One region of the Peribacillus sp. NPDC006672 genome, then DNA from elsewhere that is predicted to be linked to it. Evidence: a T-box and tRNA genes for the amino acid it is inferred to sense, from the RefSeq annotation. Region 1 holds a T-box; the other regions hold tRNA genes.

The links. A T-box is a leader RNA that pairs with one kind of tRNA and senses whether it is charged. The one in region 1 lies ahead of argS (arginine--tRNA ligase), so its partner is inferred to be a tRNA-Arg.
Region 2: it has a tRNA-Arg gene. The T-box ahead of argS (arginine--tRNA ligase) is inferred to sense a tRNA for this amino acid. The anticodon was not compared.
Region 3: it has a tRNA-Arg gene. The T-box ahead of argS (arginine--tRNA ligase) is inferred to sense a tRNA for this amino acid. The anticodon was not compared.

The regions. Positions count from the first base shown of each region.
Region 1 covers NZ_JBNNOR010000004.1:293,247-296,529, reverse strand. The annotation lists gene ACQKKK_RS09310 (fatty acid desaturase) at 58-1,089, shown strand; gene ACQKKK_RS09305 (response regulator) at 1,181-1,726, shown strand; T-box leader at 1,794-2,012, shown strand; gene argS (arginine--tRNA ligase) at 2,048-3,283, shown strand, end outside.
Region 2 covers NZ_JBNNOR010000003.1:255,261-258,543, forward strand. The annotation lists gene whiA (DNA-binding protein WhiA) at 1-509, shown strand, start outside; gene ACQKKK_RS07115 (HPr family phosphocarrier protein) at 530-787, shown strand; gene clpP (ATP-dependent Clp endopeptidase proteolytic subunit ClpP) at 893-1,501, opposite strand; tRNA gene ACQKKK_RS07125 (tRNA-Arg) at 1,787-1,858, shown strand; gene rpoN (RNA polymerase factor sigma-54) at 2,187-3,283, shown strand, end outside.
Region 3 covers NZ_JBNNOR010000001.1:263,782-267,064, forward strand. The annotation lists gene ACQKKK_RS01330 (XTP/dITP diphosphatase) at 306-917, shown strand; gene ACQKKK_RS01335 (metallophosphoesterase family protein) at 920-1,432, shown strand; tRNA gene ACQKKK_RS01340 (tRNA-Arg) at 1,607-1,680, shown strand; gene ACQKKK_RS01345 (hypothetical protein) at 1,896-2,096, shown strand; gene ACQKKK_RS01350 (DUF2087 domain-containing protein) at 2,984-3,283, shown strand, end outside.

The DNA.
Region 1 (3,283 bases):
AGGTTGATTTCTTTATAATAAGAAATAACGACAAATAAAGGGAAGTGCAATTGATTAATGACCATACAAAATACTAAAAACTTGAGAAAACAAATTGCTCCTTTTGAAAAATCAACGACAAAGGAAAGTATATGGCAGATCATCAATACGTTAGGGCCGTTCATCATTTTATGGTACCTAGCATATATAAGTCTTTCCGTTTCTTATTGGTTAACTTTAATTCCAGCTGTGTTGGCTGCTGGCTTTTTGACAAGAATATTCATAATTTTTCATGATTGTACGCATCATTCATTTTTCAAAAGCCGCCGTGCGAATAGAATAGTCGGTACGATCATGGGTGTTTTGACTTTATTCCCGTTTGATCAATGGGGACATGAGCATTCTGTTCATCATGCAACAAGCGGTAATTTAGATAAGCGGGGTACTGGGGATATTTGGACCCTTACGGTGGATGAGTATTTGGCTGCACCGCTTAAACTTCGTTTTGCCTATCGTTTTTATCGCAATCCATTGGTTATGTTTGGTTTGGGACCAATTTATGTTTTCCTTCTTAAAAACAGATTTAACCGTAAAGGTGCTAGAAAGAAGGAAAAAATGAATACGTATTTGACGAATGTAATAATCGTCGCTTTAGTGGCATTGCTTTGCTTGGCAGTAGGCTGGCAGTCGTTCCTTCTGGTACAAGGTTCCATCTTCATGATTTCTGGTTCAGTGGGCATTTGGCTGTTTTACGTCCAGCATACATTTGAGGACTCTTATTTTGAAGAAAATGAGGAGTGGGAATATGTATTGGCAGCAGTGGAAGGAAGTTCTTTTTATAAGCTTCCAAAACTGATGCAGTTCCTTACTGGTAATATCGGTTACCATCATGTTCACCATTTAAGTCCAAGGGTACCTAACTATAGATTGGAAATGGCGCACAATAATACGCAGCCTTTAGAGAACGTTCCAACGATCACTCTTGCGACAAGCTTGCGCTCACTCCGTTTCCGTTTATGGGATGAGAAAAACAAGAGTTTTGTTGGCTTTAAGGACATAAAATATTTAACGAAAAAAAGTGTTTCCGTTCAAGTGAAATCTGAATTGTAACGTTCATGAATCATTCCAGACTCCCTTAATAATCCTTGGATTTGGGGGAGTCTTTGGTTCATATAACGACTCAATAAAGGAGAGAACTTAAATGATCCGAATTGTCATTGCAGAGAATCAGCAAATGCTGTTAGAGGCAATTAGTTCTCTACTCAATCTTGAAGAAGATATAGAAATTGCCGGGCAAGCCAGTAACGGAGAAGAAGCGATTACTCTTGTGCACCAATTAAAGCCGGATGTTTGTATCATGGATATGGAGATGCCTGTAAAGAGCGGGCTTGAGGCAGCTGAAGCTTTAAAGTCATTTGAATGTAAAGTGATTATTTTAACGACATTTCGAAGGACCGGTTATTTTCAACTTGCTTTAAAAGCTAATGTAGATGGTTATTTATTGAAGGATAGCCCGAGTGAAGAGTTAGCCTGCTCGATTCGCAGCATAATGGATGGCAAGCGAATATACTCCCCTGAACTTATGGATGAGTCTTCCAACAATAATGCCCGGGAAATGGGTGTGTTAGGCCTGTTAGCCGATGGTCAATCAAAAATGGAAGCGTCTAATAAGCAAAGCGACACAATAGGGACCGTAAGGAAATATTTTTCGACCATCAAGGATAAAATGAAGTTACCGGCTGGTTAGGATTTGTTTCCTAAATCCTGTTGACACGTTTTTTTTAATTGTGTACGATGGATTAAATTATAATATTGAAAATTCTATGATAAAGAGAGTAGTTCATTTTGAAATGGAAAGCGAGTTAGGGATGGTGTGAGCCTAATGCAGGACGGATGAATGAAGCGCACTTTGGAGAAATTTCTTGAAACGTCCAGTAGAGAACATCGGGGAGTCACCTCGTTAACAATTGAAAGTGGTCACAATTTGTGGCAACTAGAGTGGTACCACGGGAAACTATGCTCTCGTCTCTTATTTAGAGACGGGGGCTTTTTTGTTTAGGAGGGAAAAATGACGATGAATAAACCAATTGCAGCCTTAATTTCAACTGCTTTGAACAATGAAATGCCAACAAGTGAAATAGAAAAATTAATGGAAAAGCCTAAATTGATGGAGTTAGGTGATGTCGCCTTTCCATGCTTTACTCTTGCAAAAAAGTTAAAAAAGTCACCTCAAGTGATTGCGTCTGAAATAGCTGAACAATTAAACAGTAAGTTGATCCAAGAAGTGAACGTAGTGGGTGGTTATCTGAACATCTTCGTCAATCAACAGATGGTGACGGAAAATGTGTTGCAAACGATATTAAATGAAAAGGATAAGTATGGCGGAAAGCAGTCTGTACAGGAAAATGTCGTGATTGATTATTCATCCCCGAATATTGCCAAGCCTTTTTCCATGGGGCACTTACGCTCAACAGTCATAGGAAATGCACTGGCTAACATTGCTGAAAAAAATGGCTACAATGCCGTGCGTATTAATCATTTAGGGGATTGGGGCACGCAATTCGGCAAATTGATTGTCGCGTATAAGCTGTGGGGAGACAAGGTGGCAATCGAAGCTTCCCCGATTCAGGAATTATTGAAAATCTATGTGAAGTTCCATGAAAGAGCTGAAATGGATGAATCGTTGAATGAACAAGCACGCGCTAGCTTCAAGTCGCTTGAAGATGGGGACGAGGAGGCACTGGCGCTATGGAAATGGTTCAGGGATGCGTCTCTAAAAGAATTTGATACAATTTATGATTTATTAGGCATCCGTTTTGATTCCTATTCCGGCGAAGCGTTTTACAATGACAAAATGGATGTTGTTGTTGAGAAACTAAATGAAAAAGGTTTACTTACCCTATCAGAAGGTGCCTATGTCGTGCAATTGGAAGATATGCCGCCTTGTTTGATTACGAAAACGGACGGTGCGACACTTTATGCCACGCGTGATCTAGCCGCAGCATTGTATCGTAAAGAAAAGTATGAGGCGAAGAAAACATTTTATGTTGTAGGAAATGAACAATCCCTGCACTTTAAACAACTCTTTAACGTCATTGGAAAAATGGGGTACGATTGGTCAAATGATTTACAGCACGTAGCATTTGGCATGATGTTAAAAGACGGTAAGAAAATGTCGACACGTAAAGGGAAAGTCGTGCTGCTTGCGGATGTTTTGGCAGAGGCAATCGAAACTGCGAAGCGCAATATTGAAGAAAAAAATCAAGCGCTTGAACAGAAAGAACTGGTTGCAAGACAGGTCGGT
Region 2 (3,283 bases), on a different contig from region 1:
AGATTTTCTCACTTTATAAAGAGCACAATGATGCCCTTTGTGAGCTAATGAATAAGTTTGGCTTGAAGGCCAAGACGCTTGAACGCAAAAAAGGGTACATCATTTATTTGAAAGAAGCCGAAAAGATCGCTGAGTTTTTAAGCATAGTTGGTGCCCATTCAGCCTTATTAAGGTTCGAGGATGTACGGATTGTCCGTGATATGCGTAATTCAGTAAATCGACTTGTGAATTGTGAAACAGCCAATTTGAACAAAACGATTGGTGCCTCATTGCGCCAGGTTGAAAATATCCATTACATTGAGGATACGGTAGGACTAAACATTTTACCAGATAAGCTCCGGGAAATTGCAGAGCTTAGGGTAGCATTTCAAGATATAACCTTAAAAGAACTTGGAGAAATGGTATCAGGAGGAAACATCAGTAAGTCAGGGATTAATCACCGATTACGCAAGATTGATGAAATAGCTGACAGGCTCCGTGGGGGAGAGGCTATTGCTGCGAAAAAATAAAGCTAACAGGGGAGATCAAGATGGTGGAAAAACAAGTTGAAGTAAAACTGAAAACAGGTTTGCAAGCTCGGCCGGCCGCTCTTTTTGTACAAGAAGCTAACCGCTTTCATTCGGATGTTTTTCTTGAAAAAGAAGGAAAAAAAGTGAATGCGAAAAGTATCATGGGATTAATGAGCCTTGCCATCAGTTCTGGCGTGTCCGTTAAGTTAATCGTCGAAGGACGCGATGAAAAGGAAGCAATAGAGGCATTGGAAGAGTTCATTCAGCAAGAGGGATAAAAAAGGAGGATGCCGACAAGCATCCTCTTATTTTTTTATAGTTTTCACATAATAGAAAAAGGACTCAAAAGTCGCTTAATGCAACTTTCGAGTCCTTTTGTATTATTATTTAGAGTCTTTTTTATCTTCAAGATTGCTGCGAGTGATTACTTTGTCAATTAAGCCATATTCAAGAGCTCTTTCAGAGGTCATGAAGTTATCACGTTCCGTATCTCTTTGTAGGACTTCAATAGGTTGGCCAGTACGTTCTGCCAAGATTTGGTTCAGCTTATCTTTCAAGTGAAGGATACGGCGGGCAGCAATTTCAATTTCCGTTGCTTGACCTTGGGCTCCTCCAAGTGGTTGGTGAATCATGACTTCACTGTTTGGCAACGCATAACGTTTGCCCTTTTCACCAGCAGCCAATAGGAATGCACCCATGGAAGCGGCCATACCGATGCATACAGTGGATACATCAGGTTTGATATATTGCATAGTATCGTAAATGGCCATACCGGAAGTAATGCTTCCACCTGGGCTGTTGATGTATAAAGTGATATCTTTTTCAGGATTTTCTGCTTCTAAAAATAGTAATTGAGCAACAATTGAGTTGGAAACATTATCGTCAATTCCACTTCCTAGCATAATGATCCGGTCTTTTAATAAACGGGAGTAAATATCGTAGGCACGCTCCCCACGACTTGTTTGTTCGATAACTGTAGGAATTAAATTCATGTTCATTTCCTCCTTCGATTAAGAGAATCATTTAAATTCTTTATGTATGTATGATACACTTTTTGGTCAATTTAGGTCAAACAAAACAAACCCTATAATGGATAATTTGTTCGACAATTTTCTGGCATGTCCCCTTCCCGATTAGATTTATTTATAATTATGCCGCACAGGGATGAATTTCCACATTACCCATAATACCCAAAAGGTGAAGTTTTAAACCTGATAACCCTTGCAAAGGATGGGATTCTATCATATAATGAAGTCTGTCGAAAAAAATTTTATTTCGCCCTCGTAGTGCAACGGATAGAACGCAAGCCTCCGAAGCTTGAAATGCAGGTTCGATTCCTGCCGAGGGCATTACCAATCTCCTGCTTAATAAAGTAGGGGATTTTTTATTGGTCAATTCGATGAAAGGCATCAAATAATTCCTTGCGATTTTTGATGGATTTACTCGATTTTCGTAAAATTCCATCGAATCCTGGAATTTCACTCCCTGCCTCAAACTATTCACCCCTACCATTGAAAAATGGTGATTTTTCAATAAAAGTAGTTGTTAAAATCGCATTTCTAACATATAGTATTTAAAACAAATACACTATTCAGAAAAAAACGTAAGCGTTTTCATGGGTTTTTGTGTAGAATTTTCTCCTGATAATGTAAAATGGAGTGGGGGAGGGATGAATCGATGAGCATGAATATGAAAGCAGGACTTTTTCAACAGCAAACATTAAAGATGGCAATGACCCAGGAGCTTATGCAAGCAATTACATTGCTGCAATACTCCTCACAGGAGCTATCGGCATTCTTAGAAAATAAAATGGTGGAAAATCCATTACTGTCCCTAGATCAGCCAACATCTTCTTTATTTCAGCCAACCTTTGACCGGAAAAAGGGAAAACGGACTCTTAAAAATACGTATGATGCCAACTATTGGATTGAACAAATCAGTGAAGATACATTATCGCTTGAACAGCATGTCATGTCCCAGGTGAATCACCAGCAACTTTCCGGTGAACAGCAGAAGGCGATGCTGCTATTAATTCATAATCTCGATGAAAACGGTTACTTAAGGACTCACCTGGAGGATATATGTGTTCCAGGCATATCTTCAGTCGTTTTGGAAGAGAGCCTTTCGATTTTACAGCAACTTGAGCCGCATGGAATTGCAGCTAGGAATCTTCAAGAGTGCCTTTTACTTCAGGTAAAAGCAGAAGGGGTGAATCTGCTGGCAGAATCGATCATAGAAAACCATTTCCTCGATTTTGCTGAAAAGCGTTGGAAGGACTTAAGTAAGAGAATCGGTGTTACAATGAAGGAGATTCAAGAAGTCTTTGATTATGTCCAGACGTTAAACCCGCGTCCAGCTTCACTCTTTTTTCAGGAAAAACCTTCTTATATAGTGCCGGATGTGGTCGTGGAGGTTCGTGATGGGGTATTGCTTGTAGGGAATTATGATGGCAACTCACCCAATCTTAATGTGGATAAAGGGTATTTAAACCGAATGAAGAGCCATAAGGACCAGGGAGTGCAAAAGTTCATCCAGGATAAGTGGCAGGAATACCAATGGATCTCTAGAGGGATACAACAGAGAAAAGAAACGATATTGAAGGTTATTCAGTGCATCGTCGAAAAACAGCCGGCTTGCTTTCATCATGGCCTGAACTATTTGAAGCCGATGACGATGAAAGAAGTCGCCGACGAGCTTGGCATACATGAATCCACAGTTAGCCGGGCCGTTAAAGGAAAATATGTGCAGACACCATTTGGCACAATAGAGATGCG
Region 3 (3,283 bases), on a different contig from region 1:
GGTACCCGGACAGGTTCCATTAAAGAAGCCTTCGTCGCTTTGTCTCCTTGTTTTAAAAATTGCAGGAGGACTGGCAGTTTTTCAGCTAAAAATTTCTGGCGGCTACAATTTTCGGGGTTATTGAAGAAGCGGGAGTTGTGTTAGACTTAAATTATCTGGAAGATTCAGCGGCCCTTGTTATCTGAATTTCATCATGACAGGCAGCGGTGAATTCATTCAATTGCGGGGAACTGGAGAAAAAAACGGCTTTTACATTACATATCACGAGCCATAGCCGATAAAATACAAAAAGGGTGAAATGAAGAATGAAGTCAGTAATCATTGCAACGAAAAATAAAGGGAAAGCCAAGGAATTCGAAAGCTTGTTCTCTGCTAAAGGGTATGAAGTCAAAACGCTTCTCGATGTACCGGATGCACCGGATGTGGAGGAAACAGGTACAACTTTTGAAGAAAATGCGATCCTGAAAGCAGAGGCCATCGCCCATCAGCTAGGCCACTTTGTCATTGCGGATGATTCCGGATTGATTGTAGATGCATTGGATGGCCGTCCGGGCGTATATTCTGCACGCTATGCTGGAGAGTCCAAGAGTGATGAAGCGAACACGGAAAAAGTCCTCAGGGAACTGGAAGGAGTGCCGGAAGAGGAAAGAACGGCGAGATTTTATTGCGCCTTGGCACTCGCGTCGCCCAACCAGGAAACGATTACTGTATCGGGAACGATGGAGGGCTTGATTACAGAACAGCCTTCAGGAACGAATGGATTTGGTTATGATCCAATCTTTTTTGTTAAAGAGCAGGGCAAAACAAACGCCGAATTGACAAAAGAGGAAAAAAACCAAATCAGCCACCGTGCCCGCGCATTGAGGACGCTAGATGAAAAGCTTGATTTATTTCTAAAAAGGGAAGAAGGAAAGTGACGATGAAAGTGCTAATAATGAGTGACAGTCATGGCCTAACTCATGAAATCAGCATGATAACCGACCGTCATAAACAAGAAGTTTCTGCCGTAATCCATTGCGGTGATTCAGAGCTGGAAAGAAATGATCCTCATATGTCCGATTTCTTAGCCGTACGCGGGAATTGTGACTATGATTCGGCATATCCGACTGACATTGTGGAGAACATCGCAGGCAAGTGTTTTTTCATTACTCATGGACACCTCTATAACATAAAGATGACCCTGATGAATTTATCATATAAAAGTGAAGAGACTGAAGCGGATATTATTTGTTTTGGTCATTCCCACGCTGCAGGTTCCGAATTGATTGACGGCAAGCTCTTCATCAACCCGGGAAGCATACGCCAGCCGCGTGGACGAAAAGAGAAAACCTATGCCATTTTGGAAATGGGAACAGGCCAACTCGAAATCACCTATTATGACCTTGAAGGAAAAATCGTTGAGGAACTAAGAAATGCTTATCAAATGGGATGACTTCATGTATAATGACCAGGAAGCGTTTTTCCCCGCTTCCTGGTTCATGAAAAAAAGAAAAAAACTTTTTATGAAAAACCGTTGACTTTCTTTTCATATCCTACTATAATAAGAAGTGTCCTAAGGGAACAGTTAAGGTAATACATAAGTTTTACCGCAACTTATATCATAAACGTCTCAGTAGCTCAGCTGGATAGAGCAACGCCCTTCTAAGGCGTCGGTCGGGAGTTCGAATCTCTCCTGGGACACTAACGTAAAAAGCCAAAACCTTTTAAGGTTTTGGCTTTTTTACTTTTTCTGTGCCGCTTTTAGTTAACGAGGGAATATGGAATGAACGTAGAAAAAATGCATTTCCTTTTGCATCCATTGAATCAATACTGATTGTAAGAAGTTTTTTATTTCATATTTATCGCAGGTGGATGATCTTTTGTGTCGAACTTGTTATAAATAAGGAGATGTTTAAATGAATAAAGATCGATTATTCAAGTTCATTCAAACTTCCACTCGGGGCAATTTCTTTTCAGTCGAAATATCCGAAGATGGAACTAAGGTGGTCCAATTAGCCAAGGAGCTAGAAAAAGAGGGAAGAATCAAGTTGAGGGAATGCTCGCGAAAAGAACAAGGTGTTTATCTGGAAGGAATACTTAAGTTTGTGCCAAGCTAATATTTTATAAGCTTTAACGAAGGACTTATACTAGGAATTTCATATGCCCCATAGAAAAAGGCATCCAATCATGGATGCTTCAGACTGTAGATAAACTTGAACTGCCCCGTAAATGTTAGACACGAAACTAACATTTACGGGGTGTTTTTTTAGGTTTGTACAATTTGAACATTGCCTCGAGGCTCTCAACTTTCCGCGGGCGGTCCGCTCGCGGCGTCTCCCCTGGACGCGCTTTTCCCGCATGAGTCTAGCACACCCATTCCAAAGATATAACCCTTGTGTCTACAAACTGCAGCATGATGTCTTTTTCTATATTTATCAAGTTCTATTTAAGGTTTGGACTTTTATGATCTTCTTCACTAAGTTGATGCATACTTGATTTGTTTTTGTAAAAGTATTTCAATTTTATCGCGTAATTCTGTCAGTGAGACCTTGAATTGTTCAGATAAATAATGTAATGGCAAATGTAAACCGGGGTTATGGTTTGGTTTGAAGAAACAATCGGTTCGTGTTCATCTTCATCTTTCAATGATATATCCTCATCCAAAGCTTTTTCGCTCTTATATAGCATATTATTTAGATAAGATAGATGAAGGCTATATTTCGACATTTACGCTCAATTATTCAATGCATTATAGCGGAATAGTACCAGGGGGATCATTAACTTGGTTGAATGGAGAAAGGTCGATCACCCGCCCCCCTCGGAAAACTTGTTCACTTTACCTGTCACCCTCGTTTTATGAATCCCTTCCGACTTTCAAGAATGCTGGTATAATCCGTATATACTTTGGTGCAATTATAAAAAAACGAAAAAACATTGACATATTATAAACAAATTAATATTATGTTTAGTATATTATAAACTTTATGAGGAAGTGTTTGGTTTTATGAAGGACGCTGAAATGTTTTGGAGCGCATCTCAGGATGAGCTTAAACAAGGGTATATCGAAGGAGGGAACCAGTATATTTGTTTACTGTGCGGAAATACAATTGAAAAGGGGATAGTATATCCGGAAGAGGGGGTTCTTTATGAAGCTGAGAGGTATATGCGGATTCATATTGAGCATGCACACCGTTCCGTTTTTGAATACTTGATTGATCTGGATAAAAAACTTACAGGTCTTACGGACCACCAAAATCGCCTTCTTCGCCTTTTTTACCAGGGGAAGAATGATGCTGAGGTTCAA